Regions from separate parts of the Arthrobacter sp. 05T444 genome, predicted to be linked through region 2. Evidence: predicted binding sites of a transcription regulator. Region 2 holds the regulator's gene; each other region holds the start of a gene.

Evidence for each region. Region 2 encodes HrcA, which represses chaperone genes, less so after heat shock. Its sites were predicted from a motif close to TTNGCACTCGNNNNNNNCGAGTGCNAA; they were not measured.
Region 1: a site for HrcA is predicted at 6,881-6,907, ahead of groES (co-chaperone GroES). Genes of this name have one in related genera too.
Region 3: a site for HrcA is predicted at 8,049-8,075, ahead of groL (chaperonin GroEL). Genes of this name have one in related genera too.

What each region holds. Positions count from the first base shown of each region.
Region 1 is NZ_JBFTKK010000001.1:13,357-23,212, forward strand. Features, by position in the region: gene tsaD (tRNA (adenosine(37)-N6)-threonylcarbamoyltransferase complex transferase subunit TsaD) at 1-1,131, shown strand, start outside; gene AC1DD3_RS00075 (glutamate--cysteine ligase) at 1,169-2,320, opposite strand; gene AC1DD3_RS00080 (glycoside hydrolase family 3 protein) at 2,460-4,199, shown strand; gene AC1DD3_RS00085 (shikimate 5-dehydrogenase) at 4,305-5,123, shown strand; gene AC1DD3_RS00090 (THUMP-like domain-containing protein) at 5,152-6,390, opposite strand; gene AC1DD3_RS00095 (hypothetical protein) at 6,444-6,845, shown strand; gene groES (co-chaperone GroES) at 7,065-7,361, shown strand; gene groL (chaperonin GroEL) at 7,438-9,048, shown strand; gene AC1DD3_RS00110 (hypothetical protein) at 9,318-9,856, shown strand, end outside.
Region 2 is NZ_JBFTKK010000006.1:19,094-28,949, reverse strand. Features, by position in the region: gene AC1DD3_RS07575 (DUF2975 domain-containing protein) at 51-548, shown strand; gene AC1DD3_RS07570 (helix-turn-helix domain-containing protein) at 548-823, shown strand; gene AC1DD3_RS07565 (VOC family protein) at 1,026-1,427, opposite strand; gene AC1DD3_RS07560 (helix-turn-helix transcriptional regulator) at 1,438-1,875, opposite strand; gene AC1DD3_RS07555 (hypothetical protein) at 2,211-2,720, opposite strand; gene AC1DD3_RS07550 (SDR family NAD(P)-dependent oxidoreductase) at 2,815-3,639, opposite strand; gene AC1DD3_RS07545 (alpha/beta fold hydrolase) at 3,777-4,721, shown strand; gene AC1DD3_RS07540 (DUF3097 domain-containing protein) at 4,775-5,629, opposite strand; gene hrcA (heat-inducible transcriptional repressor HrcA) at 5,842-6,855, shown strand; gene dnaJ (molecular chaperone DnaJ) at 6,914-8,041, shown strand; gene AC1DD3_RS07525 (16S rRNA (uracil(1498)-N(3))-methyltransferase) at 8,044-8,814, shown strand; gene AC1DD3_RS07520 (GerMN domain-containing protein) at 8,869-9,783, opposite strand.
Region 3 is NZ_JBFTKK010000016.1:82,004-91,859, reverse strand. Features, by position in the region: gene AC1DD3_RS15790 (DNA/RNA non-specific endonuclease) at 1-702, shown strand, start outside; gene AC1DD3_RS15785 (lipid II:glycine glycyltransferase FemX) at 816-1,889, shown strand; gene AC1DD3_RS15780 (threonine/serine exporter family protein) at 1,939-3,435, shown strand; gene AC1DD3_RS15775 (siderophore-interacting protein) at 3,441-4,280, opposite strand; gene AC1DD3_RS15770 (uracil-DNA glycosylase) at 4,326-5,102, opposite strand; gene AC1DD3_RS15765 (DUF3263 domain-containing protein) at 5,217-5,591, shown strand; gene AC1DD3_RS15760 (LytR C-terminal domain-containing protein) at 5,642-6,286, shown strand; gene AC1DD3_RS15755 (cold-shock protein) at 6,445-6,648, shown strand; gene AC1DD3_RS15750 (ABC transporter substrate-binding protein) at 6,681-7,964, shown strand; gene groL (chaperonin GroEL) at 8,254-9,856, shown strand, end outside.

The DNA of each region.
Region 1 (9,856 bases), on a different contig from region 2:
AACCGTTCCCAGCCGCTCGTGCTCGGCATCGAGTCCTCCTGCGACGAAACCGGCGTCGGAATTGTCCGCGGAACGGACCTCCTGACCAACACCGTGTCCTCGTCGATGGACGAGCACGTCAGGTTCGGCGGGGTCATTCCAGAGATCGCATCCCGCGCGCATCTGGACGCCTTCGTGCCCACGCTCCAGGCGGCGCTCGCCGAGGCGAAAGTCACCCTGGCCGATATCGACGCCATCGCCGTCACGGCCGGCCCCGGGCTGGCCGGCGCTCTGATGGTTGGGGTGTGTGCGGCGAAGGCCCTGGCGGTGGCCACGGGCAAGCCGCTGTACGCCATCAACCACCTCGTGGCCCATGTGGGCGTTGGTCTCTTGGACTCACAGTCCGGAACCGCGGGCGGTCCAGGCAACGCGCCGTCGCTCCCCGAGAACCTGGGTGCCCTGCTGGTGTCCGGCGGCCACACGGAAATCCTGCGGATCCGCAGTATCACCGACGACGTTGAACTGCTCGGCTCCACCATCGACGACGCCGCCGGCGAGGCCTACGACAAAGTGGCGCGGATCCTGGGCCTGGGCTATCCCGGCGGTCCCGCCATCGACCGGCTCGCCCGCGAGGGAAACGCCAAGGCCATCCGCTTCCCGCGGGGACTCACGCAACCCAAATACATGGGTACAGCCGAGGAGCCCGGCCGGCACCGCTACGACTGGTCCTTCAGCGGCCTGAAGACCGCGGTGGCCCGCTGCGTGGAGCAGTTCGAAGCCAAGGGTGAGACGGTCCCCGTGGCGGACATAGCAGCGGCCTTCCAGGAAGCCGTGGTGGACGTCATCACGTCCAAGGCGGTCCTCGCGTGCCGGGAGCACGGCATCACCAACGTCCTGCTGGGCGGCGGCGTGGCGGCCAACTCGCGGCTGCGCCAGCTCACTGAGCAGCGCTGCTCCGCCGCCGGCATCAGGCTGCATGTTCCGCCGCTGGATCTTTGCACGGACAACGGGGCGATGGTGGCCGCCCTGGGAGCCCAGTTGGTCATGGCAGGCAGCGAGCCGAGCGGCATCGCCTTCGCCCCGGATTCCTCGATGCCGGTGACCACCGTGTCCGCGCCGGCAATGGAACTGGCCGGGACGGCTGCCGCCTAGGCCCGTCCAGGCCGGACACGAAAAGCTCCAAGTGGTCCTACGCGGTGGGGCCGTTCCGCATCTGCTTTACCAGGTCCAGCACCACAGCCTGCAGGTTACCGCCGCTTTCGGCCGCAACCCGGCGCTGGCGCTGGTAGCCGGCACCGCGGCTGATGATCTTCTCGACGTCGGCCAGTTCGTCTGGGCAGCCCAGCTTCGCGGCGATGGGTTCGAGGCGGTTGAGGGTGTCGAGCAGGTGCTCGGTGACGAGCTGCTCGTTGCCCTGGGCGTCCAGGATGATGATGGCTTCCATCCCGTACCGGGCGGCGCGCCATTTGTTTTCCTGCACATGCCACGGCGGCATAGTAGGTATGGTCCCGCCGTTGTCCAGGGTGGTGGAGAACTCGTGGACCAGGCATTGCGTCAGGGCGGCGACGGCTCCCACTTCCTCCAGCGTGGCCAGTCCGTCGCAGATGCGCATCTCGACGGTGCCCAGGTTGGGCACGGGCCGGATGTCCCAGCGGATCTCCGAGAGCGCGTCGATCACGCCGGTGGTGAACATGTCCTGAACGTAGGACTCGTATTCTTCCCAGCTGGGGAACTGGAAGGGCAGTCCGGCGGTCGGCAACTGCTGGAACATGAGGGCGCGCTGGGACGCATAGCCGGTGTCCTCGCCGCCCCAGAACGGGCTGGAGGCGGACAGCGACTGGAAATGCGGGAAGTAGTTGACCAGGCCGTCCAGCACAGGGAGCACCTTGTCCCGCCGGTCCAGCCCCACATGGACGTGGACGCCGTAGATCACCATTTGCCGGCCCCACCACTGGGTGCGGTCGATCAGTTTGGCGTACCTGGCTTTGTCCGTGACCGGCTGCAGCTGGGGTGGGCTGAACGGGTGGCTGCCGGCGGAGAAGACCTCTACGCCCATGGGATCCGTGACTTCGCGGACGGCGGCAAGGGACCGGCTCAGGTCCTCCTTGGCTTCCGCGGCAGTCTCGCAGATCCCGGTGACAAGCTCCACCGTGTTCAGCAGCAGTTCCTGCTTGATGTGCGGGTGTTCGTCGTCTTCGTTCAGCTCGGGGTGCCTGGCAGAGACTCCACGCAGCACCTCGTTTGCCACGGAGGCAAGTTCGCCGGTCTGCGCATCAACGAGTGCGAGCTCCCATTCCACACCAAGAGTTGATTGCCTGGATGAAGCGAAATCAATCTTCATGTATTCCTCTCGCTGTCTGCAGTCCCGTTTGCTGGCCGTTTCTGGCAGAACGGTTGGCAGGGGAACGGTCTTCCAAGTCTAGTGCAGGGGTAGCATCAAGATGATGGCTTGGCTACAGAGAGCGCGTGAGAGTCTTCACATGACTGCTTCCGCCAACCCCGCCAAAAACAAACCCGTCCTGACCGCGGCCGCCCTCGCGTTGCTGCTCGGGGCGGTGGCCTGCACGCCGCAGCCGACGCCGCCGTCGTCGTCCGACGCGGCACCGGTGCCGAGTCCACTCGGTTCCGGTTCGCCCGCATCGTCCGGTTCAGGACAACAGCCGACGACGGCGGCACCGCCGCCCGCGGCAACCCCGCCGAGGGCGCCCGGCAAGGGAACGGCGCCGCTGGGCTGGGGACCGCAGCAGCGCGACGAGGCGGCGGCTGCTGCGGCTGTGGCCAGCATGACGCTGAGTGAGAAGGCCGGGCAGGTGCTCCTGCCGTTCTATACCGGCCTCAACCACGAGGCACAGGCCGCCACGGTTGAAAGGCTTCACCTGTCAGGCTCCATGATCATGGGCGACAATGTGCCCCGGGCGGCCGACGGACTCGTCGACGTCAGGAGCATGACGGCCGCCACCGGGCGGCTGGGCGCCGCTTCCCGATCCGGCGGCCGGACGTGGCCCGGACTGATCGGCGTGGACCAGGAAGGGGGATTGGTGGCCCGGCTGGGTGCCCCGCTCACCGGCTGGCCATCCCCCATGAGCTACGGCGCAGCCGGCAGCGTGCCGCTGGCAACTGAAGCAGGCAAGGGGCTAGCGGCGGAACTCGCAACGCTCGGTTTCACTGTTGACTTCGCGCCGGACGCCGATGTCACCATCGGCCCGGCTGACCCCACCATCGGCGCCCGCTCCATGTCCGCCGATCCCCGTGCCGCAGGAAACCTGAGCGTCGGGTTCTCGCGCGGCATGCTGGCAGCCGGCGTGCTGTCCGCTGTCAAGCATTTTCCGGGGCACGGTTCCGTGACGGTGGACTCACACAAGGACCTGCCCGTCCAGAAGGCCACGGTCGCGCAGCTGAAGGCCAGGGACTGGAAGCCCTTCCAGTCGGCCGTGGCCGCCGGGTCCCCAATGATCATGGCCGGACACATTGCTGTGCCGGCCCTCGAACCGGGCGTCCCGTCGTCGCTCTCGCCGGCCAGTTATGCGGCGCTGCGGGCCATGGGGTTCAAGGGAGTGGCCGTCACGGACGCCCTGAACATGGGGGCCGTGAGCGCGCGGTACCCGCGCGGCTCGGCGGCCCCGGCTGCACTCGCCGCAGGCGCTGACCTGCTGCTGATGCCCGCCGACGTCAATGCGGCCCACGCGGCGATCGTCACTGCTGTTGCTGCCGGCAAGCTGTCGGCAGCACGCCTGGACGAAGCGGTCCGCCGCGTGGTCACCATGATGATCTGGCGCGGACGGACGAAGCCAGCGCAGCTCAACGCTCTTCCGGGCAGCGCCGGGAGCGTGTCGGCAAGAGTGTCCGCCCGGGCCGTCACGGTCCTCGCGGGGCAATGCCGGGGTCCGCTGGTTCCTGGCCGGCTGCGGGTGACGGGCGGGACGGCTCCGGACAGGGCGCTCTTTGCCGCTGCTGCCAGGGACGCGGGCATCGCGCTGGGTGCAGGACCGCTGGTCACCCTGATCGGATACGGCGGCGTTCCTGCGGGCGGAGACATCGCCGTGGCACTCGACGCGCCGTGGCCGCTGGCCGGGTCTTCCGCACCCACCAAAGTGGCACTGTACGGCCGGACGCCCGGCGCCTTCCGGGCCCTGCTGGCGGTGCTGGCCGGCAAGGCGACGGCCCCCGGCAAGCTGCCGGCCGCCGTCGGACCTTACCGCCAGGGTTCCGGCTGTCCCTGACGCCCGCCGTCTCGAAAGTGCCGCCGAGCGTCACAAACCAGAGATTCCGCGAGCCGTCCGGCCTGCCGGGGGTGGCAGCCGGCAGCATGCCCGTTTAATGGAGGGGTGCCGATTCTGAATAAAGACATGACCCTGTGCATCTCGCTCTCGGCCCGGCCGAGCAACAACGGGACCCGCTTCCATAACTACCTGTACGACCAGCTCGGACTGAACTGGATCTACAAAGCGTTCGCGCCCACCGACCTGGCCCAGGCGATCGCGGGCGTCCGCGGCCTCGGCATCCGGGGCTGCGCCGTCTCCATGCCGTACAAGGAAGACGTGATCGCCCTCGTCGACGCCATGGACCCGTCAGCCAAGGCCATCGATTCGGTGAACACCATCGTCAACGACGGCGGCCGCCTCACCGCCTACAACACCGACTACACCGCGATCGAGCAGCTGCTGGAACGCAACGCGGTGCCCGCGGAATCCTCGGTGCTGCTCAAGGGCGCCGGCGGAATGGCCAAGGCCACCGCGGCGGCACTGCGGGACGCCGGCTTCAAGGACGTCACCATCATCGCCCGGAACGAGACCGCCGGCCGGGCGCTCGCCGGTCTCTACGGATTCCAGTGGAGCGCCGAGCTCGGCGGCGCCACGGCGGACCTGGTCATCAACGTCACGCCGGTCGGCATGGCCGGTGGCCCTGAGGCCGGCTCGCTGTCCTTCCCCGTCGAAGCCGTCGAGGCCGCCAAGGTGGTGTTCGATGTCGTGGCCCTGCCGGCAGAGACGCCTCTTATCAAGGCGGCGCGGGCGGCCGGCAAACAGGTCATCACCGGCGCGGAAGTGGCCACCGTCCAGGCGCTGGAACAGTTCGTGCTGTATACCGGCATCCGCCCCACCGACGAGCAGGTGCGGGACGCCGAAGCGTTCGTGCGCGCGCAGTAGCGAACGCTTGGTAGGGCCCTGGAAGGGCTTAGCCCGGCTGGACCGGCTCCACGGAGACGGTCACTCGGTCCTCACCGATCCTGGTGAGGACCAGGGTGGCCGTCTTTTTTCCTGCTTTTTTCCCGCTGCCCTTCCCCGCCGGGAGGAGCTGCTTCCGGAGCTCCTCCGGAGTGACGGACGTGCCGCGCTTCTTGATGTCCAGCACGCCGATGCCGTTCTGCTTCACCCAGGCTTTGAGTCCCTTCACGCTGTACGGCATGACCTCCAGGACTTTGTAGGCGCGGGCGAAGGGGGTGTCCACCAGAGCCGGGGCACAAATGTAGGCAATATGTTCATCCACGAGGTGTCCGCCCAGCTGCAGGGCCAGGTCCGCCACGAGGCCGGCGCGGATCACGGCGCCGTCAGGTTCGTAGAGATAGCCCTCCACGGGCCCCACAGGAGCCGCCGGGCCGCCGCCGAAATCCTCCGCGCTGGTGAGTTCCGCCGCCCCCTGCGGTCCGAGCAGCAGCGCCGCCCGCCGCACCCCGGCCCGGGCCACCGCATTGAACCAGAGCGAGACCTCGGTGACGTCGCCGCCCACCGAGACCCACTGCGCCTCGCAGCCGGCCGGCACGGAGTCGTGCGGCATGCCGGGGCCCATCTTGACACCCACTGCGAGCCCTGATGCGGCGAGCGACTCGACGAAGGACAGCGGAGGCGAAAAGGCCTCAGGGTCCCAGATCCTCTTAGTCCCGGATGTGGATGTAGTGCGCCGCGCCGGATCCAGCCAGACGCCGTCCGCGTCACCGAGGGAAACCGACGTCGCGTCCGAATGCACCACCGTGGCGTGCGGAAACGGGATGAGGTTGATGGTGGCGCACGCGGCGGTGGTCTCATCGACCTCCACGGCAGTCACGGCGATGTCCAGCGACGCCAGCGCCATGGAATCCGCGCCCAGGCCGCAGCCGAGATCGGCAACGTGCCGCACGCCCGCCTGGGCGAAGCGCTGGGCATGCCTGGCCGCCACGTTGAGCCGGGTGGCCTGCTCGAGGCCCGCCTGCGTGAACAGCATCTGGCGGGCGAACTCGCCAAACTTTCCTTCCGCCCTGGTCCGCAGCCGGGACTGGGTGAGTACTGCGGACACGAGGTCGGGGGAGTGCCCCGCCTTGCGGAGGCTTGAGTTGAGCGCAAAGGACTGGTCCTCGCGGTACGGACCCAGCGAGGCCAGCAGCTGCCATCCTTCTTCGGTGAGGAGCTGTGCGATCTGGTCCTGCGGTGCGTCAGACATGCAATCAAGCCTAGTGGAGTGCCCGCCGGCCGCTTGCCGATAGGGTGGTCTGAATGGAACCAAGCGCAACGCCCAGCCCCGATCAGCCTGACCGCAGCCGCACCGGCCTGGCCCGGTTTTCGCATCTGGCCCGGTACGCGCGCACCGCGCTGATCGCCGGCGCCGCCGTCGCCGTCGTCTGCCTCGTGCTCCTGGTGATCATCTTCCTGCTGGACTCCTTCAACGCCACCGTCTATTCGGTGGGCGGCAAGGACATCAACGACGCGACCGACGAGGCGCGCCAGATCCGGGAGCTGTACTCGGGGGTCCGCATCGGCGGCGTTGTCATCCTCATCGTCTCGGCGCTCACGGCCGCCGCCTCCGCCGTCATTCTCGTCCGCCAGCGCAAGAACGCGCCGGACGGCGACGACGACGGCGGCGAAGACGTAGGGTTCGACGCCCTCACCGACCGCTGACGGCAGCGCACCGGCTGTTCACCGCGGACGAAATTCTGGCACTCACCTTGACCGAGTGCTAACCACTTACATAGAGTCGTCATTAGCACTCTCCCTAGGAGGGTGCTAACACATGAAGAACTGCCAGCCTGGCTGCTGCCGGCACCGCGACGACGGTCTGCCGCCAAGGCGCAACAGTTTTACTGTCCATGAATTTGCTGACGAAAAGGAGAGGTCCGAGTGTCGGTCTCTATTAAGCCTCTTGAGGATCGTATTGTTGTCCGCCCGCTCGAAGCCGAGCAGACCACGGCTTCCGGCCTGGTCATCCCGGACTCCGCACAGGAAAAGCCGCAGGAAGGCGAAGTTGTTGCAGTAGGCCCCGGCCGCTTTGACGACAACGGCAACCGCGTTCCGGTCGACGTAGCCATCGGCGACGTCGTTATCTACTCCAAGTACGGCGGAACTGAAGTCAAGACCGGCGGCGAAGAGTACCTCGTGCTGTCTGCCCGCGACGTTCTGGCGATCGTCGTAAAGTAACTCTTTGAATCCCCGTGCCGCTGATCTGGTCTGACCGATCGGCAGCACGGGGTTTCTGTCTTGAAAGGACAAAACCATGGCAAAGCAGCTTGCGTTTAACGACGCTGCCCGCCGGTCGCTTGAAGCCGGCATCGACAAGCTCGCCAACACGGTCAAGGTGACGCTTGGTCCCCGCGGCCGCAACGTCGTGCTGGACAAGAAGTGGGGCGCCCCCACGATCACCAATGACGGCGTGACCATCGCCCGGGAAATCGAGCTGGATGACCCGTACGAAAACCTTGGCGCGCAGCTGGCCAAGGAAGTAGCCACCAAGACCAACGACGTCGCCGGCGACGGAACCACCACCGCCACCGTGCTGGCACAGGCCCTGGTCAAGGAAGGCCTGCGCAACGTTGCTGCCGGCGCCGCGCCGGGCCAGATCAAGCGCGGCATCGAGGTCGCGGTTGAAGCCGTTGCCGCACGCCTCCTCGAGAACGCCCGTCCTGTTGAAGGCACCCAGGTTGCCAGCGTGGCAGCCATCTCCGCCCAGAGCGACGAGATCGGCGAGCTCCTGGCCGAGGCATTCGGCAAGGTCGGCAAGGATGGTGTGATCACCATCGAGGAGTCCTCCACCACGCAGACCGAGCTGGTCCTCACCGAGGGCATGCAGTTCGACAAGGGCTACCTGTCCCCGTACTTCGTCACCGACGCTGAACGCCAGGAAGCCGTCCTCGAGGACGCCCTCGTCCTCATCAACCAGGGCAAGATCTCCGCCGTCCAGGAATTCCTGCCGCTGCTGGAAAAGGCGCTGGAGAGCTCCAAGCCGCTGTTCATCATTGCTGAGGACATCGACGGCGAGGCCCTCTCCACGCTGATCGTCAACCGCATCCGCGGCACCCTGAACGTCGTTGCCGTCAAGGCACCGGGCTTCGGTGACCGCCGCAAGGCCATGCTGCAGGACATCGCCACGCTCACCGGTGCGCAGGTTGTCTCCCAGGAACTGGGCCTGAGCCTGGATTCCGTCGGCCTCGAGGTGCTGGGTACCGCCCGGCGCATCACGGTCACCAAGGACAACACCACCATCGTTGACGGTGCCGGCTGCGCCGAGGATGTTGCAGCACGCGTTGCCCAGCTGCGCGCCGAGCTGACCCGCACCGACTCCGACTGGGACCGGGAAAAGCTCCAGGAACGCCTGGCCAAGCTTTCCGGCGGCATCGGCGTGATCAAGGTCGGCGCAGCCACCGAGGTCGAGCTGAAGGAGAAGAAGCACCGCATCGAGGACGCAGTGTCCTCCACCCGCGCTGCCCTCGAAGAAGGCATCGTGGCGGGCGGCGGTTCGGCTCTCATCCACGCACTGAAGGCACTCGATGAGGACCCGTCTGTTACGGCCCTCCAGGGCGACGCAGCTGCAGCTGTGGGCATCGTCCGCCGCGCACTGGTCCAGCCGCTGCGCTGGATTGCCCAGAACGCCGGTTTCGACGGATACGTCGTCACGGCCAAGGTTGCCGAGCTGGAGAACAACAACGGCTTCAACGCCAAGTCCGGCGAGTACGAGGACCTGATCGCGGCGGGCGTCATCGACCCCGTCAAGGTCACCCGTGCAGCCCTGCGCAACGCGGCTTCCATTGCCGCGCTGGTTCTCACCACCGAGACCCTGGTGGTGGAGAAGCCGGCCGACGAAGACCAGCACGCAGGCCACAGCCACTAGGCTGCAGCCCCGCGAACAGCGGTCCCGCTCACCGCGGTAGTGCCAAGAAAGGGCCGGTCCAGCAGCAGCTGGGCCGGCCCTTGTCGATGGCGAACATTGCACCATCGACAACCCCCTTTCGCCGACCTGGGGACGCGCTCGGACGGAAGCTTCACAGTCACGGTTCAGGAGAACCCAGCCCCAGTGCAGTCTTGCCCGGAGTTGTAGGCTCTGATCAATCGCGCCGGCCGGGGCGAATTGAGGAATCGATCACCACATCCGCGCTCGTCATGGCAGCCGCGATAAGCCTGAGTGGCTGCGGCGGCTCCAACCAGGCAGGCACCTCCGCACCGCCCGCGAACACGTCCTCGTCAGGCCCGGCCCTGACTCCGGCGGCCAAGGCCTACACCAACGACGAACTCACCTCAATCGTCGCCGGGCTCAAGGATGCTCAGGGGCAGCCCCTGACTGTTGTCCCGGCAGCGCAAATCGATCAGGGGCTGATAGCAGCCCGGGAACTGCTCAAAACCGCGGTCATCACCCCAAAGGCTTGCGGCGTGCTGGCCGACAACAACAGCCAGGTACCCGACGGCAGCACCTACGCGGCAGGCGCAAGCCTGGCAGCGAAGGCCAAAACGGCAACGGTCGTGACCGTTTTCGCTGTCAAGGACCCTGCGGTGATGACGACGCAGTTTGAGAAGAGCGCGGTGGCGCTCCAAGAGTGCTCCAAGTTCACGATCGAATTGAAGGGGCAGAAAATCACCAGTGACATGAAGCCGCTTGAGGCGGCTGTGAAGGCCGATAAGTCCACCAGCGCTCTGACCATCCA
Region 2 (9,856 bases):
TACCGTTTATCGAGAGAATCTCACTGTTGTTCGATGTAATAGGAGACATTGTGGGAAAGCTGACCATCCTTACGCTTCGCATGGTGCTAGCGATGGTGCTCGCCGGCCCGCTGTTCGTGCAGGTCGTAATGGTGCCGCTACTGGCCGTCGACCTGGAGGAACTCGGCCCGGAGGCAGCCGGTGTGCGCGTACCGCTCCTCGTCATAGCGGTTCTGGGTATCATGACCATCCAGGTCACTCTGCTGTGCGTGTGGCGCTTGCTGACGATGGTGGGTCGGGGAACGGTGTTTTCCCATGCCGCGTTCCGGTACGTGGACGTCGTGTTCGGTGCAGTCGCGGCCGCCTCCCTGCTCATGTTCGGACTTGCCGTCATCCTCGCGCCGGGTGAAGCCGTTCCGCCCGGCGTCGTCCTCCTGATCTGCGGAGCGTCCGTGATGATCGCCGGGATGGCGTTGATCGTCCTCGTGCTTCGGGCGCTGCTCGACCAAGCGGTCACCCGCGAAGCCGAGGCGCATCACCTGCGGACAGAGCTGGACGAGGTGATCTGATGCCGATCGTCGTCGACATCGACGTGATGCTGGCCAAACGTAAGATGTCCGTGGGCACCCTCGCGGACCGCGTCGGAATCACGCCCGCCAACCTGGCGGTGCTCAAGAACGGTCGAGCCAAAGCGGTGCGCTTTACGACGCTCGCCGCACTGTGTGAGACGCTCGGCTGCCAGCCTGGAGACCTGCTGCGCTGGGAACCGGAGGATTCGGCGGACCTGACGTCAGCAGACGACGGCGGTGACCGGCCGCTCGCGCGTGGCAGCTCGGAATCGTGAGCTGCGCAGATTATTCATTGCCGGAGGTCCTCAAGAGCGGCATCATCATCCTGTCTTACAAGGTGCAGCACGACGGTAGGTGGTCATGGCGACGGAACGCCACCCTGGGCACCCGGCGAATTCAAGCCCACGGTGACGTCCCGTCGTCGTACTACTTCAGCGGCATTCAGAGCGGTGAGAGGGCGGGGCGCGCCCGCCCGATTCAGGCCTGGTTGAAGCGAATCATATTGCCGGAAGGGTCGCGGAAGGCACAGTCGCGCGGGCCCCATGGCTGGACGATGGGTTCCTGGAGGACCTCCGCGCCGGCGGCCCGGACCGCCTCGAACGTGGCGTCGAGATCGTCCGTGCGGAAGACGATGTTGGGCAGGACGCCCTTGGTGAGCAGCTGCTGGTACGCGTCGCCGTCGTCCCGGGAGCGGCCGGCGTGCGGGACGGACAGCACGAGCTCCAGATCGGGCTGGGCAGCGCTGCCGAGAGTGACCCAGCGGTGTCCGTCGGAGCCGACGTCGTTGCGCACGTCCAGGCCTAGAACGTCACGGTAGAACGCGAGCGATTCGTCGAGGTCGTTGACTGTGATGTGTGAGTACTGAAGTGAAATGTTCATATCTCACACGCTATTGCAGGGGTCGCGGGGACGCTTCTTCAATCCTGCTCGGCTTGCGATCGGGCCGTGTGTGCTGCCTGGCGATGCACGACGGCATAGCCTTCACTGCATGGTGTTCGCGGGCCCGGTATGCGCTGGGTGTCATGCCCACGATCTCGGTGAAGCGTGAGCTGAAGGAACCCAGCGAGGTGCAACCGACCTCCATGCAGGCATCGGTCACGCTCATCCCGGCGCGCAGCAGGGCCATGGCCCGCTCAATCCGCCGCGTCATGAGGTAGTTGTACGGGGTCTCGCTGTAGGCGGCCTTGAACTGGCGGGAGAAGTGCGCCGGCGACATGAGGGCGCCGGCGGCCATGGTGGGCACGTCAAGGGGCCGGGCGTACTCGCGATCGATCAGGTCGCGGGCCCGGCGCAGATGGGCCAGGTTAGCGAGTTCCTGCGGCGTCATGCCGCCAGTCTAGCTAATTGGTGGAGTAGGGTGTAGGCGACTTGGGGCACTCACGCCGCCGGCCCGTCTCGCTCCGGACGAACCTGCCCGGAAACCATCCTGACGCCGGCGGCCTGAGCCCGAAGGGCTTCAACATTGCTTCCGCCCTCTTAACAGTCAACGCCTCATGCGTCTGCAGGGCACGCGTAATCTCTACCTGACTTTCTGCCCCTGCGGCTACGCATTTGCGCAGGCGGGCAGAACCGGCCGGCCTCCATTCCCAGAGGGGTCGCTAAGATTGGCGGCACAGAAGTCCCGAAAGTTGATCAGCCCGACGATTGGCGACGATGGCTCAGTCAGCCAATGCGGCTTCTGAGTTGAATTGTCCGGGCCTGGTGGATAGCTGCCAGGGAAACGGCGCTGGCCGTGAGCCTGAGGGCGTGGACCCTGTACCACCGCCTCAACAACGGTTTGCGGCGCAGCTGGCTGAGCGGTTGTGGACTGAAGAACAGGTCGGGGTTGATGAACCGAAGCAGATACGCGGTAGCGGCCGCACCGGCCGTGGAGCTGGCGGCAGCCACTACCAGCCAGACCCTGCTGTTGGAATGATTCCACCCTGCAACGAGGGCAGCAATGGCCACAGGGGCGTTGATCGGGGCGATCGGCACGTAGTAGCGGCCGGGGCTTCCCGATCCAAAGGGCGACCGAGGGAGTTCACGGCTTGCTTCCGAGGCCGCGACCCGGTGCGGGACTTTAACGAGGGCCTCATAGAGATTGCCGAAGAACCAGTGCGCGTGGCTGAACTCCGCGACACCCAAGAGCCGATCAGCGAGTAAATCTCGACGGCCTGAAGCACGAGGTCCCATGCACACAATGTACCGCCGCGGCTCAGCGCCGGGCCATGTAGTTCATGCGGGCGGTCGCCGGGACTGCGGCGTTTGGAGCGTCGGGGCGTGGAAACTATTGAACGTCATGGAGGTCCGCAAGTGTCAGCGCAGGCGGTGAATTTCCGTCGATGTCCAGTACGCCGAAATCCTTCGCAACCGCGGCGGCGACAAGCACCTGGCCGGTCCGCGCGATCAGCTTCGGGTCGTGGAACAGCGCATTGATCACGCGGCCGATGAACTCAGGACTTTCGCTGGTCGAGAGATCGAACGCACCACTTTCCGCCGCTGCCAGGACCGACTCGGTTCGAACCAAGCCGGGATAGAGCGAGATTACCGGAATAGCGAACGGTTTCAGCTCGACGGCCATGTCGGACGTCATCTTGTCCGTCGCTGCTTTTGCGATGCCGTAGATCGTGTTGCCGAGGTGACGCTGCGCAGACCAGAAGCTGATGTTGATGATCAAGCCGCGGTGCCGCGGCGTCATTAGGCGCGCCGCGTGCGACGAACATACAAATGCCGCGCGCACACCGGCGTCCATCATGCCGGTCCAGCGATGCGGCGGTTGATCCCAGAACGGCGCAGCCCACGTGAAGGCGCCCCCTTCGACCATGTTCTCGTAGCCGCCCCAGGCGCAGTTGACGAGGAGATCGAGGCATCCGCACTCGGACCGGATCGCTTCAAACACACGTGCAGTCTCGTCGTCGTTGAGATGATCGCATTGCAGGCGGCGTATCTCCAGCGGCAGGTCCGCCTGGTCGATCGAGCGGCCAGTGCCGTAAACGCGGAACCCTGCTGCCAGAAGGCCACGTGCGATGCCCCGGCCGACTCCCCGGCTTGCACCGGTCACGAGAGCAACGTTTCCCGCCGGCGCTTCGTTGCGTTCGTGATCGTTGGTCATGCTAACCGGCCCCGCTTACCTTCCGTTCCGCGACCCATGATACGCCGGAGCTGGCGCCTTGGGCCGGCATCGTTCAGGGTTCGCTGCGATGGCCTGCCGACCGTGACAAGCGCCAATGTTCCCATATCGTTGAGCGGGTGATCGATGAGGGCGCGGAGACAACTAACGGCTGGGTGGACGTACCCCACGCGAAGATCTACTGGGAAGGCACAGGGGATCCCAAAGGTGTGCCGGTCCTGTACCTGCACGGAGGCCCAGGCGGCTCCCTTGGCAAAGGGGGCTACCGGAAGCGACACGACCCGGCCCGGTTTTGGACCATAGGTTTGGACCAGCGCGGGTGCGGAAAAAGCCTTCCGACAGTCCAGGACGACCTCGGCCGCCTGTCCCAGAACACCACGCAGGCCCTGCTCGACGACATCGAAGCGGTGCGCGGGCACCTCGGAATCCAGAAGTGGATTGTCACCGGCGTCTCGTGGGGCAGCACGCTCGCTCTCGCCTACGCGCTCAGGCATCCTGATCGGGTACTTGGCATCGGATTGGTGGCGGTCACAGCGACAAGCCGCGACGAGGTGGGGTGGATCACCGACGGCGTCGGACGTATCTTCCCCGAAGCCTGGGAGGACTTCGCACATGCCGCCAAGGCAAACCCGGGCGAACGTGTAGTGGATGCCTACGCCCGCCGGCTGGCCGGTGTGGACCGCGACGATGCCCGGTCCGCCGCCTTGGCCTGGGAGCGCTGGGAGTCCACGCACATTTCCCTGGACCCGTACTGGCAGCCTGGCCCCATGTTCGACGACGAGCGCGAGCGCATGACGTTCGCGCTGCTGGTCACCCACTATTGGTCCAACGACGGATTCCTGGCTGAAGGGCAGGAAATCATGCGGCGGGTTCATGAGCTCGACGGAATTCCCGGCTACCTCATTCATGGTCGCCGGGACATCAGCGGCCCTGTCATCACCGCCTGGAAGCTTCACCAGCGCTGGAAAGGCAGCCATCTCGTCATCGTCGAGGGCGAGGGGCATGGTGGTCCTGAATCCATGAAGGCTCTAGCCCAGGCTGTCGAAGAGATCGCGGCCGGGTAATAAACGGTCTTTGGATGGGGCCGGGCGTCGAAATCGGCGGTCCCGGCAGGTCCCTAGGGCACCGTAAGGAAGTCGATGACCTCTTCCACCCGGCCCAGCAGGGCCGGTTCCAGATCGGCGTAGGTCCGGACCGCACCGAGGAGCTTTTGCCAGCCCAGGCCGATGTCTTCCTTCGTGGAGTGCGGCCAGCCGAAGGCCGTGAGGATCCCGGTCTTCCAGTCGGTGCCCCTGGGGACCACCGGCCACTGCGCGATGCCCAGGACGGACGGCCTGATGGCCTGCCAGACATCCACGTACGGGTGGCCCACAATGAGCACGTTCCCGGCCGCACCGGGCGAGGCCATGACGGCTTCTGCGATCCTGGACTCCTTGGAATCCGAGACGAGGTGGTCCACAAGGACCCCCAGCCTCCGCCCGGGACCTGGGCGGAACGCGGCAACCGCGCCGGCCAGGTCGTCGATGCCGTGCAGGGGCTCGACGACGATTCCCTCCACCCGGAGGTCGTCGCCCCAGACTTTTTCCACCAGTTCGGCGTCGTGCTTGCCTTCCACCCAGATGCGGCTGGCCTTGGCAACCTGGGCACGCTGGCCCTCCACCCGGACCGAACCCGAAGCCGTGCGGGCGGCCGTGGCGGAACCTGCGCGTTTGGCCGCCGGTGCCGGCGGCATTAGCCGGATGGGCCTGCCCTCCAGCAGGAACCCGAACCCGAGCCTGAAGGACCGTGACTTGCCGCGGCGGTCCTCGAGCGCCACGACGTGCATGCCGCCGGACTTCTCCACTCGCGTCACCGCCCCGACCCAGCCGGACTGGACGTCTTCCAGCACCATTCCGCGCTCGACCGGGACCTCCGGCAAATCGTTCTTGGCGGGCGCTGCAATGTCCTGCGGGCCCCAGGTCTGGTAATGCATAGTTCACACCGCTTTGCACTAGGAAGTTGCCGCCACGGGCCTGGAACCGGCCTCCGGCGGAATCTGCCCGGAATTTCGCCCGGAGCGGTACCAATGCTAACAACGGGCGGTCTCATATTAGACTTGTTAGCACTTAGGCATGTCGAGTGCTAACGATGGGTTTGTCGGGCGCCCCCTGCCCCTGCCCAGTAACGGTCGATCGGAGGTGGACTGTGAGCGAGCCACGCAAGCTCGAGGTGCTGCGCGCCATTGTCGAGGACTATGTCCATTCCCGGGAGCCCGTGGGATCGAAAGCCCTCGTCGAGCGCCACCATCTTGGGGTCTCAAGCGCCACCATCCGCAATGACATGGCGGCGCTCGAAGACGAGGGGCTCATCACCGCTCCGCACACCAGCGCCGGCAGGATTCCCACCGACAAGGGCTACCGGCTCTTCGTGGACCAGATTTCGGCCGTCAAACCTCTGTCTCAGGCCGAGCGCCGGGCCATCCAGTCACTGCTGGAGGGGGCCGACGACCTCGACGACGTCCTGGACCGGACGGTAAGGCTCCTCGCGCAACTGACCAACCAGGTCGCCGTCGTGCAGTACCCGCACCTGAGCCGCGCCGTGGTGCGGCACATTGAATTTGTGCAGCTCGCCCCCCGGAAGGTCCTCATCGTGCTGATCGCCGACTCCGGGAAGGTCGAGCAGCGGGTCATCGACGTCGGCCAGGAACTCGGCGACGACACGCTGACCGCGCTGCGGACCCGGTTCCTCACGGGCGTCGCAGGCACAGCACTGACCATGCTGCCGCACCACCTCGCCGCTGTCGTGGCGGGCTGCGCTCCGGCGGAGCGTCCGGCCGCCGTCGCCCTGAGCAAGGCCCTGGAAGGGCTCGCGCACAGCAGCAGGGAAGACCGGATGGTCATGGCCGGCACCGCGAACCTGGCCAGGTCCAACGTGGACTTCCCGCTCAGCATCGGACCCGTTCTCGAGGCCCTCGAGGAGCAGGTGGTCATGCTGCGCCTCCTCAGCGACATGGCGCAGGACCCCCGCGGAGTGGCCGTGAGCATCGGCAGGGAGAACCCTTACGACGGACTCGCGGAGGCGTCGGTGGTTGCCACCGGCTACGGACCGGACGCCACCGCGAAGATCGGCATCCTTGGGCCCACCCGGATGGACTATCCCACCACCATGGCCGCCGTCCGTGCGGTGGCCCGCTACCTTTCGAGGATTCTCGGACCGTGACCCCACGGCCCAGTGAACCCCGCACCCCAGGCAACACAACCAGGAAGAGATACGAACTTTGAGCAGCCACTACGACGTTCTTGGAGTCTCCCCGGAAGCCACCGGAGAAGAGATCAAAAAGGCCTACCGCAAGCTGGCCCGCACCCTGCACCCGGACGTCAACCCGGGGGAGGACGCCTCGGAACGGTTCAAGGCCGTCACCCACGCCTACGAAGTGCTGTCCGACCCGCAGAAGCGCAGGGTCTATGACACCACGGGCAACGAGAATGGCACGGACAACGGCTTCGGCGGCGGCAATTACGCCGGCCAGGGCTTCGCGTTCCAGGATATATTCGACACCTTCTTCGGAGCCGGCGGAACCTCGGGCCCGGCTTCCCGGGTGCGCAGGGGACAGGACGCCCTCATCAGCGTTCGGATCGACCTGCGTGACGCAGTCTTCGGCGCCAACAAGAAGCTGGAAGTCGACACTGCCGTCACCTGCCCCACCTGCGAGGGTTCCTGCTGCCGCGAAGGCACACACCCTGAACGCTGCGACATCTGCGGCGGCAGCGGCCAGGTCCAGCGCGCAGTGCGCTCCATCCTCGGCCAGGTCATGACGACGGCCCCCTGTGGTTCCTGCGAAGGCTTTGGCACCGTCATCAAGGACCCTTGCAACGAGTGCAACGGCCAGGGCCGCATCCGCAGCCGCCGGTCGCTGACCATCAAGGTTCCTGCGGGCGTCGCCACCGGCACGCGCATCCAGCTTTCCGGGCAGGGCGAAGCCGGCCCGGCCGGCGGTCCTTCCGGCGACCTCTACGTGGAAATCCGGGTCAACAACGACCCCACCTACGTCCGCGACGGCGACGACCTCCACGCCACGTTCAACATCCCCATGACGGCTGCGGCCCTGGGCACAGAGATGAGCCTGGACACCTTCGACGGAAAGCAGGAAATCGACGTCAAGGCGGGTACCCAGTCCGGCGAGATCATCACCCTCCGCGGCCTCGGGGTCACGCACCTCCGGGGCTACGGCCGCGGCGACCTCAAGGTGCACCTGCAGGTCGAGACGCCATCCAAGCTCGATCCGGCCCAGGAAGACCTGATGCGTCAGCTGGCCAAGCTCCGCGGCGAGCAGTTCTCCGAGGGCAAGCTCGCCGCCAGCGGCGGCGTCTTCGCGAAGCTGCGGGACCGCCTCGGTAACCTGTAGCGGTGAGCAACCCCGTATTTTTCACCGCCGCCGGAACGCTCGACGGCGCCCATCCCGGCTCGCTGTTCGTGCTGGACGGAGCGGAAGCGCGGCACGCCGTGACAGTCAAACGGCTGGCCGTGGGGGAGGCGGTCGACATCGCCGACGGTGCCGGCCGGCGCCTCACCGGGACAGTGGAGCGAGTAGCGCCGGGAGAACTGACCGTGGAGTGTTCTTCCGTCACGATTGAAGACCGGCCCGGCGTTCGCCTGGTGCTGGTCCAGGCCCTTGCCAAGGGCGACCGTGACGAACTGGCGATCGAGACGTCCACGGAGCTTGGCATCGACGCAGTCGTCCCGTGGCAGTCGGAACGTTCGATCGTGAGGTGGAAGGCCGAGCGGGCGGCCAAGGCCCACGCCAAGTGGCAGTCCGCCGTGTCCGCCGCCGCCAAGCAGGCACGGCGGGCCTGGATCCCGGAGGTGCGTGCCGCCGTCGACACCCAGGGACTGGCCGCGCATGTGGCCGAAGCCGCCCTTGCTGTGATCCTCCACGAAGATGCGGTGAAGCCACTGCGCGGGGTGCTGGAGGCCTGGCGTGCGGCCGGCCTGCCGGCGGATGGCCCTCAGGAGATACTCCTGATCGTAGGGCCCGAAGGGGGCATCAGCCCGCGCGAAGTCACCAAACTGTGCAGCGCCGGCGCCGTGACCGCTCTCCTGGGACCGCACGTGCTGCGGTCATCCACGGCCGGGCCGGCCGGCGTCGTCATCGCAAGTGATGTTTTGGGCCGCTGGTAGCGGCGGTCAGGTAGTACACGCGATCCGGCAGCAGGCGCTGTCCGGCAGCAGCTGTCAGCGGACCGCGAAGCCCCGGGTGTCCACGTTGAGTTCGTCGTCTGCCTGCCTGCGATCGATCTGCGAGACGCGGATCTCGTAGTTTCCCGGGGCCAGGTTGACCGTCAGGCCGAAGACTCCTGAAGCATCCGCCGCCGCGGCCGCGGTGGCCTCGCCGTTAAGGTACTTCTCCTTGTCGCCGTTCTCCTGCACCTTCAGGATCTGCCAGCGTAGCTTGCCACCGGGAACCGTGCTGCGGCCGTTGATCTTGACGCGGCCGTCGGCGACGTCCACCCCCTCCTGGGGGTCAATGATCCACACCGGGGCCACCATCCCGGCACTGCGTGCCATGGGGGCGCCAAGCTTGACGTGCTTGAACGCCAGGTAATCGGTGTGGCCATCCACAAGGATCACCACTTCAATCTGCTGGCCGGCGTCGATCAGGCCGGAGCTCGCCCCGGCAGCCGTCGCGGTGTACACGAGTTGCTGGATGGCCCGCTGCGCCATGTCGGCGTCGAGATTGCTGTTGAACGCGTCGGCGGAAACGTCCACGGTGATCACGTTCGTGCCGGAGATGGACGTGGCCAGGCTCTTGGGGTTTTGCCAGGGCGTAAAGAAGTCCGGATCAAGCGGAGTTTCGGACATCATGGCCCGGAGTGCCCGCGTGATGGGGTTTTCCTCGTCCGGCACATCCCGGAACTCCCGGTACAGGAAGGTGTTGGTGTTGCTCCGCCCAATCCAGTAGACCGGCGCCTTGTTGGAGGACTGCATCGTTTCCAACGGGGCGCTGGTGGTGGGAACGCCGTCCGTGCCCGCCGCCTTCAGCGACTGGGAGGGAACGTTCGATGATGTGACCGCGGGATCAGGGTCGGCGACGCACCCCGACAGGAGCAAAGCGGCAGGAAGCAGCCCAAGCGCCAGCGCGGAACGCATCCGCGCTGCTGCTTTCGGGCCGGTGGTTCCTGGCTCCCTGATGTCCCTGATCCCTTCGAATGGCCGGTAGGTT
Region 3 (9,856 bases), on a different contig from region 2:
CTGGCCGTAGTGGCCGCCGTCAATATCAACGGGAGCGAACTCGTGCCGCTGGCCCGTGAGGGAATCTGGCATTTTGACACCAGGGTTCCGCGGAACGTGCAGGCCGGCCCCGAGGTTTACCAGAATAATGACCTGGACCGCGGGCATCTGGTCCGGCGCCTTGACCCCGTGTGGGGCGATGAAACCACGGCGCGGACGGCCAACCAGGACACGTTCACCTACTCCAACGCCGCTCCCCAGGCCTCGGACTTCAACCAGGGAGTGGAACTGTGGCGGGGCCTTGAGGACCATGTGCTCAACCACGCGGAACAGTACGACGCCAGGATCAGCGTTTTCACCGGCCCGGTCCTGGCAGATGACGATCTGCCGTACAGGGGAGTGCAGATACCCCGTAAATTCTGGAAGATCGCCGTCTGGACCATGGAGGGACAGCTGGCCGCCGCGGGATTCCTGCTCGATCAGTCGCCCCTGCTGGGAAAGGAGGAGCTGGCCCGGGCCATCACGGAACGGCTGCTGGCGGACGAGCCCCCGCCCCTTGGGCCCTTCCGGACCTTCCAGGTGCCCGTGCGGCAGATTTCAGCGTTGTCCGGAATGCCGCTCACGCAGCTGGAAGACGCCGACCGCTTCATTGCCAGTCCGAATGGGCCACGCCCGGACAGCAATGCGATGTTGCTCACGGACACGGCGCAAATACGGCTCTGAGCAGGGCGGCGCCCGGGTGTATCAAGCCCGCAGCCAGACACGGCGGATAGACTTGAGGCTGCCTCACCGGGCACCAGCTGCAGACACGTACGCGAAGATTGGACACGGCACACTTGCGAGAATTCACTGCCCGCTTTGCCTCCTCCGAGGAGGTCGCCAACTGGGATTCCCACGTCACCGCGAATCCGAACGGCGGAAACCTGCTGCAGTCGGAGGCCTTCGCCGACGTCAAACAGCACTTCGGCTGGAAACCCCTCCACCTCGTCTACGAAACAGCCGACTACACGAGCTACAACCTGGTCCTGGAAAAGACCTTTCCGGTGCTGGGTAAACTCTGGTACCTCATCAAGGGGCCCGACGTGGCCGACGTCGAGGATATTTCCGGTATCGCCAGGGCCAACGCGGACTTCGTCAAGAGGGCGCGGCTCGGCGTTTTCGCCATCAAGATCGAACCGGACATCGTGCTCACCGACTCAGCCCGTCAGGCCATCGAAGGGGCGGGGCTGGTCAAGACCCACAACCTGCAGCCCAACGACTCCACCGCGCTCCTGGATATTTCCCCCGAAGAGAACCAGCTGCTCCGGAACCTGCACTCACGTGGCCGCAACGCGGTACGCCGCGCCCTGCGTGAGGGCGTCGAGGTGCGGAACGTGGAGCCCACCGAGGAGAATTTCCGCGCCATGTACGGGCTGATGACCACGACGGTCGAGGCGAAGTCCCAGGTCCGGGTCCGGGAGTACGAGTACTACAGCCAGTTCTGGACCAATTTCATCAAGCGCGGCCAGGGCAGGCTCCTGTTCGTCTACGAGAACGGCGCGCCCTCAGTGGGCGCCTTCGTGATCAACTACGGCCGCAAGGGCACCTACAAGGACGGCGGCTCCCTCCAGAAACGCAGCCAGTACGGCGATTCGCACCTGGTGCAGTGGACAGCGATCAATCAGGTCAAGGAACTTGGCTGCACGGAATACGACTTCTGTGGCACCCCGCCGAGTGACAAGCTCAAGGACAAGTCCAACCCGTTCCACGGACTCGGCCTGTTCAAGACCAGCTTCAGCAAGACCGTCACCGACTTCGTGGGCTGCTACGACCAGGTCATCAGCCCACTGAAATACAGGGCGTGGATGGCCGCGGGCGAGCGGGTGGCGCGGCAGGTGTATACCCGCCGGACCGGACAGCAATTTTACTAAGACAGCCAATTATGCCCAGATCAGCGGCACTGCACGGAGGGAGGCCGGAATGACCAAACAACCCCGCGGAGCCAACAGGCCGCATACCGACGGACTGCCCAAGACGGAACCGCTCTCGCCTTCCCAGCTGCACCAGAATGCGGCGGCCAAGCGCATGCTCCGCCGGCTGGTCCAGGGGGAAAACCCGCCGACGGCGCCGCTGAGCATCGTGGACCGGCTCGCCGGGAGCCCCTACGCCAACCCGATGATCCAGGTCAGCGGCGTTGACACCTCGGCCCGGAAGACCATGGACTTCGCCCTGCACCTGGCCGAATCAATGTTCCGGTATGGGGCCGGTGCCCTCGAAGTGGAGACCAGCATCATCGCGGTCACTGCGGCGCTGGGCCTGAAGAACATCGAAGTGGACATCACCAACCAGTCGGTGGCCATCAACTACGCGCCCAAGGAACAGACGCCCATCGCCCTTCTGCGGGTGGTCCGCTCGTGGACCAACAACTACGCGGGGCTGGCCAAGGTCCACCAGCTGGTGACTGACATCGTGGCCGGCGGCGTCGGCAGGGACGAGGCTATCCGCCGGCTCGACGAGATCATCCGCAGCCCCAAGCCTTTTCCCCGCTGGATGGTCACGGTGGCGTTCGGCGTCTTTTCCGCGGTTTTCGTCGGGGTGCTGGGCGGCGGACCGGGAGCGTCCGCCATTGCCTTCGGCTCGAACCTGCTGATCAGCCTGCTGGCACGGCAGCTGGGCCGGTGGCGGGTGCCTGACTTCTTCATCACGGCCGCCTGTTCCTTCGTGGTCACCTTTGTCGCGCTGCTCCTGTGGCGGTTCGGCCCCTTGGCAGGGATCCAGATCGCGCCGGCCATCGTGGTGGTGGGCGGCATCCTGCTGTTGCTGCCCACCGGGCGCCTCGTGTCTTCGGTCCAGGATGCGATCAATGGCTTCCCCGTCACGGCGGCCGGCCGGTTCCTGTCCACCATGCTGACTTTCGGCGCGCTTGTTGCCGGGATTGCCGTCGCGTTTGTGGTCGGTGACATGACCGGCATGGAGACCATCAATGTGACCGAGACGTTCCCTCCCGCGTATGTGTTGTGGGTACAGGTCGTCTTGGTGGCGATTGCCGTCGTGGCCATCGGCATCACGGAGCAGACGGCCTGGAAGCTGCTGCTCCCGACGGCGGCCGTGGGCGTGGTGGGCCACCTTGTCCTTATCTGGGGAGAAGCCATCGGCATTGGTCCCCGTTTTGCCCCGGCGCTGGCAGCCGTGGTCATTGGGCTGCTGGCCCGCGTGGTGGCGCTGAAAATGGGCGCACCCCAGCTGGTGGTCGCCGTTCCGGCGGCACTGATTCTCCTGCCCGGGCTCACCATCTTCCGCTCGATGTATGTGCTGACGATTGAGGAATCGGAGATCCTGCTCGGTGCCGGCGGCATGCTCAACGCCGGGGCGATTGTGCTCGGCGTTGCCGGCGGGATTGTGCTCGGCGACACCTTGGCCAGGCCGCTGACCCGGAGCCTGGCGAGCAACGAACGACGGCGGGCACGGCGCCGCTAGCGCCGCTAGATCTTCCCGATCGGCAGCTTTTTCTCGGCCTGGAAGTCGTCCTCCACCCGGCCCTTGGCCCAGTAGCCGGACAGAGACACCTGGCTGCGCTCCAGCCCGCGTTCCCGGAACAGCACCTCTCGCAGGCCCTTCATGTAGCCCCGTTCGCCGTGCGCAAAGACATCCACCCGGCCGTCGGGCCACTGGGCATTCCGCACGGCGTTGACCAGCAGTTCGCTGCCCCCGGCGGGGACGCCTTCGCGTGGAAGCCAGACCAGCTGGAGGGCCGCGGGGGCGGCAATCGCCTGGATGTCGGCGTCGGACTCCACCTCCAGGAACGCGAGCCCGCGGGCGTCCGACGGCAGGGATTCGATGACGGCGGCCACCGCGGGCAGAGCCGCCTCGTCGCCGGCCAGCAGATGCCAGTCGGCCGCGGGATCCGGGTTGTAGCCGCCTCCCGGGCCGGTGAAGATGATGCTGTCGCCGGACTGGGCGGAAGCGGCCCAGGGACCTGCCAGCCCTTCGTCACCGTGGATGACGAAGTCGATGGCCAGCTCACGTGCAGCCTCGTCCACCCACCGGACCGTGTAGGTCCGGGTGTGTGGCCACTGCTCCCGCGGCATCGTTTCGCGGACGGCCCACAGATCCAGCGGCTGCGGATATTCCACGCCCGGCTGCGGGAAGGCAATCTTGACGTACCTGTCCACGAAGCCGTTGTTCACATAATCCGCGAACCCGTCGCCGCCCGCCACAATCCGCACCATGTGCGCGGAAAGCTGCTCGCGCCTGATGACGGTCAGGTTGATCTGGGGGCGGGATTTCCGCGTGGCGGACGTCGCGGCTGGAACAGAAGTCATGAAAGTAAGCGTAGGCTAAGTAGCCTGCCCGGCTGCATCGGGGCGTCACAGAACGGGCAGTTCCCAGTCAACTCCGCCGTCGCCCTGCTCCTGCAATAATTCATTGGCCCGGCTGAAGGGCCTGGAGCCGAAAAACCCGCGGGATGCAGACAACGGGCTGGGGTGGACGCTGGCCACCACCGGGGTGTCGCCGAGCAGGGGGCGCACGCCTTCGGCGTCCTTTCCCCAAAGCACCGCTACCAGCGGGAGCCTGCCGCCATCAGCCGTCCGACGCGCAAGCACGGCGGTGACCGCCGCCGTCGTGATGGATTCCCAGCCTTTTCCGCGGTGTGAGCCGGCGGCGCCCCCGCGCACGCTCAGGACCCTGTTGAGCAGCAGCACGCCCTGGCCGGCCCACGCACCGAGGTCGCCGTGGACCCTTGCCGGAAGCCCCAGGTCGGATTCAAGTTCCTTGTAGATGTTCGCCAGGCTGCGGGGGATGGGCCGTGTCCGGCCGTCCACGGAGAAGGCCAGGCCCACTGCGTGGCCCGGCGTGGGGTACGGATCCTGGCCCACAATCAGCACCCGCACATCCGCCAGAGGCTGGCGGAAAGCCCTGAGGACGTTCGACGGCGTCGGCAGCACCGCATGCCCCGCCGCCACCTCACCGGCCAGGAAGGACAGCACCGACCTCAGCTCACCCTCCACCGCGGCCAGCGCCCCGGCCCAGTCAGGAGCCATAAGTTCAATCAGGGGCATCCCGGCCATCTCGGCGAAGCCAAGGGTCTCCGTCTCGGCTGCCCCCAGCTCAAACAAGGGTTCAGGTTCAGTCACAGCACCCATTCTCCCAGCAGCCGCCCTCTGCGCCACCCACGTCACACGGCGTAAATGACAACGCTGTTATTCGTCCGTAACATGGGTGGTGGACTTTTACCGGATTCAGCGAAGGAGGATGCAGTGGCGGAGCCGTTGCAGGACCATCTCGCAGAACAGCATGCGGCGCCGAACCCGCAGGCGGACCAGGCGCAGAACACCGGACCGCGGCGCGGCTCGCTGCTGGATGACTTCCAGTTACGGGACTCGCCGCTGAGTGAGCGTGAGCAGCAGATGCTGGCGCTGGAACGGCAGTGGTGGAAGTACGCCGGCGCCAAGGAACAGGCCATCCGCGAACTGTTCGACCTCTCAGCGACGCACTACTACCAGATCCTCAATGCACTGATCGATACTGAGACTGGGCTGGCCCACGACCCCATGCTGGTGAAGAGATTGCGTAGACTACGTACGTCACGTCAGCGGGCCCGCACTGCACGCCGCCTGGGGTCTGACGCGTAATCGTTAGTGCCGAACCGCCGGCAGAAGACCAACAAGGACGTCGCTTTACCATGACCAATTATGCTCGGGACGAATTCGACAGGGTCCCTGAAGCCTCTTCCCGGCAGGGCGTACACCGTGCCGTTTCGGCGCCGTCCCGCCCGCGTTTGTGGCCCATCCTGAGCGTGGGGATCGGCGCCCTTGCCGTCGGCCTGGTCGCGTTCCTCCTGCTGCCGCAACTTGGGTTCCAGGCCGCTGCTAGCCCGTCGTCAGCCAACGCCGCAGGCGCCCCGTCGTCGACGCCGTCAGCGACTTCCTCAGCCAAGCCGTCCACGGCGGTGAAGGCGTCCGGCGCCTCGAACGCCGCTTCGCCCTCCGCCACCCCGTCATCATCGCCCTCTGCCACAGCTCCTGCAGCGGCCCAGGCTCTCGGGTCAACTGTGGACAAAACCCTCCCCGTTTCGGTCTACAACGGCACGCTGACGTCCGGACTCGCGGGCCGGGTGGGCGCCACGGTCCAGGCCGACGGCTGGGCCCTGGGCCAGGTGGCCAACTGGCAGGGCGCGCCCCAGCAGCAGTCGGTCATCTTCTACTCAGATGCGGCGCACAAGGCCAGCGCCGAGGCCATCGGGGCCCTGCTGAACATCACGACGTTCGTGGAAAGTGCAGAGTTCCAGACCCCCGTTGCCGTGGTGCTCGGCCCCGGATTCCAGTGACGATTTGAGTTACGCCTGAATAACTATTGCCTCCGGTTCCGGCTGTATGTCTGCCTCCTGGCGGGCCCCAGTGGATAGAGTGATTTCAGGCTTCGAAGCGTAATTCACGGCACACGCTGAGGTGGGCCTTACGGAAGCAATCTGAAAGTGTGGAGATCATGGCATTGGGAACCGTGAAGTGGTTCAACGCCGAAAAGGGCTACGGCTTCATTACAGTTGACGGCTCGGGCGATGACGTCTTCGTGCACTGGTCTGCCATTCAGGGTGATGGCTACCGCGCGCTCGATGAGGGCCAGCGCGTTGAACTTGAGGTCGGCGAAGGCGAAAAAGGCCCCCAGGCGGAAAGCGTCCGGCCCGCATAGTGGTGTTCCCCGCCGCCCGCAGCCTTGCCCCCGTGACAGCCCGACGGCGGACCGGCAGCTGGCCATCCGCCCGCGCCGCCGCCTGGGGTGCTGCAGCCGTTGTGGCGCTGAGTGCGTGCTCCGGATCAGCCGGAAATGCCCGGACAGCATCTGTCGAGGCCAGCGGCGACGGCACCTTGCGGATCGGGCTGATCCTGGACAACACCGGCGGTCAGGCGTTCCTGAACGGTGCACAGCTGGCGGCCGCCAAACTCGCCATCCAAGAGATCAACGCCGCCGGCGGCCACAAGGGCAAGCCCGTGGAGCTGCTGCCGGAAAAAGTCAGCGCTGACACCGCCGCCCAGGCGCGGGAACTCGTGGACGCGAAAGCGGACGTGGTGATCGGCCCCACCGATTCGAGCCACGCTCCGGCCGCCATCGACGTGCTGTCCAAGGCAAAGGTGGCGCTCATTTCACCCGCCAACACTGCCTGGCAGCTGAACACCTACAAGAGCGGCGGATACTACTTCCGTACCGCGGCCGCCGACATTGCGCAGGCAGCCGTGCTGGTGAAGCTGGCCAAGGACGGCGGCGCCAAGAGCATCGCTGTGGTCCACGAGGACGGCGCCTATGGCACGGAAGTGTCGGCGGCCGTGGCGGCAGCCGCGAAGAGCGCAGGGCTGGATCCTGTGACAGTGGCTGGCTTCAAACCGGGCGACTCCCAGAAAGCGGCAGCGGCTGCCCGCGATGCCGCCCCGGACGCCGTCGTCGTGGTTGCCCGTGAAGATGCACAGGGCGCCATTGCCGAACTCAACAATGCCGGGCTGTCAGGAAAGAAGCTGGTCCTGGCCGACGGCGCCTTCAAGCAGTACGGTTCGGACCTTGCCTCCAAGGCGCTGGACGGGGCCCACGGGATCGTCCCCGGAGTCTTCCCCTCCGCGCACCTGCAGGGTGAACTCGTGGCGGTGGACGCAGGCCTCAAGGACATGACCTACGCCGCGGAAACCTACGACGCGGTGAACCTTGCGGCCCTTGCCGCTGCCGCCGCCGATGACGACGCCGGTGCATCGGTGGCCGCGAAGCTGATCTCCGTCTCGGGAGGCGCCTCCGGCGCGGCAACACAACCCGCCGGCAAGCCGTCCGCATGCAGGACGTACAAGGATTGCCTCGCCGCTGTCAAAGCCGGAACCGCGGTTGACTACGACGGCGAGTCGGGGCCGGTCCGGTTCGATGCGGACGGCGAGGTCACAGTGGCCAACTACATGGTGTTCACCTACGGCGCTGACAACAAGGCGAAACTCACCGGGAGTGAAACGGCCAGCCGGACCGCTGATTAATCGCTGGGAGCGAAGCGGGCACGCAAGCTCCCGGAATTTCGCGCCTACTGCTTGCACTCTCCCCGGGGGAGTGCTAATTATTGATTAGCACTCCTGCGTATCGACTGCTAAGGCATCGCCCGGTTTAGGCCGTCAGCGAGGCCGGCGGCCGTGCATGGAGCGAAAGAAACACCTGGTTGGGGTGAGATCCGTACTGCCGGCATACAGAGGCCTGCAGGAAAGATCGTCCGTCGCGGGCACCGCAGCGAGGTTCATTCTTAACGACTGTCCCGAAAGGACTACTGCCGTTATGGCCAAGATCATTGCATTTGATGAAGAGGCACGCCGCGGTCTTGAGCGGGGTCTGAACATCCTCGCCGACGCCGTCAAGGTCACCCTCGGCCCGCGTGGACGCAACGTCGTCCTCGAAAAGAAGTGGGGCGCCCCCACGATCACCAACGATGGTGTTTCCATCGCCAAGGAGATCGAGCTGGACGACCCTTACGAGAAGATCGGCGCCGAGCTGGTCAAGGAAGTTGCCAAGAAGACGGATGACGTCGCTGGCGACGGCACCACCACGGCTACCGTGCTGGCACAGGCACTGGTCAAGGAAGGCCTGCGCAACGTCGCGGCCGGCGCTGACCCGCTGTCCCTCAAGCGCGGCATCGAGAAGGCAGTTGAAGCGGTAACCCGCGAACTGCTGGACAACGCCAAGGAAATCGAAACCAAGGAAGAGATCGCCGCTACGGCCTCCATCTCCGCCGGTGACGACGAAATCGGTGCTCTCATTGCCGAGGCCCTGGACAAGGTCGGCAAGGAAGGTGTCATCACCGTCGAGGAGTCCAACACCTTCGGCCTGGAGCTGGAGCTCACCGAAGGCATGCGCTTCGACAAGGGCTACATCTCCGCGTACTTCGTCACGGACACCGAACGCCAGGAAACGGTCCTGGAGGACCCCTATATCCTGATCGTCAACTCCAAGATCTCCAACGTCAAGGAACTGGTTGCTGTCCTCGAAAAGGTCATGCAGTCCAGCAAGCCGCTGCTGATCATCGCCGAAGACATCGAGGGCGAGGCTCTGGCCACGCTGATCGTCAACAAGATCCGCGGCACGTTCAAGTCCGTCGCCGTCAAGGCTCCGGGCTTCGGTGACCGCCGCAAGGCGCAGCTCGCCGACATCGCCATCCTCACCGGTGGCCAGGTCATCGCCGAGGAAGTCGGCCTGAAGCTGGAGACCGCCGGCCTCGAGCTCCTGGGCCGCGCCCGCAAGGTTGTTGTCACCAAGGACGAGACCACCATCGTCGAAGGTGCCGGCGACGCCGACCAGATCGCCGGACGCGTCTCCCAGATCCGTGCCGAGATCGAAAACTCCGATTCGGACTACGACCGCGAGAAGCTGCAGGAGCGCCTGGCCAAGCTGGCCGGCGGCGTTGCAGTCATCAAGGCCGGTGCCGCAACCGAGGTTGAGCTCAAGGAACGCAAGCACCGCATCGAGGACGCCGTCCGCAACGCGAAGGCTGCTGTTGAAGAGGGCATCGTGGCCGGCGGTGGCGTTGCGCTCATCCAGGCAGGCCTCAAGGCATTCGCCAACCTGAACCTGACCGGCGACGAAGCAACCGGTGCGAACATCGTCCGCGTTGCCATCGACGCTCCGCTGAAGCAGATCGCCTTCAACGCAGGCCTTGAGCCCGGCGTTGTGGTCGACAAGGTCCGCGGCCTGCCCGCAGGCCACGGCCTGAACGCTGCAACCGGCGAGTACGTCGACCTGCTGGCTGCCGGCATCAACGACCCGGTCAAGGTAACCCGCTCTGCCCTGCAGAACGCGGCTTCCATTGCCGGCCTGTTCCTCACCACCGAGGCAGTAGTAGCCGACAAGCCGGAGAAGAACGCTCCGGCCATGGGCGGCGGCGACG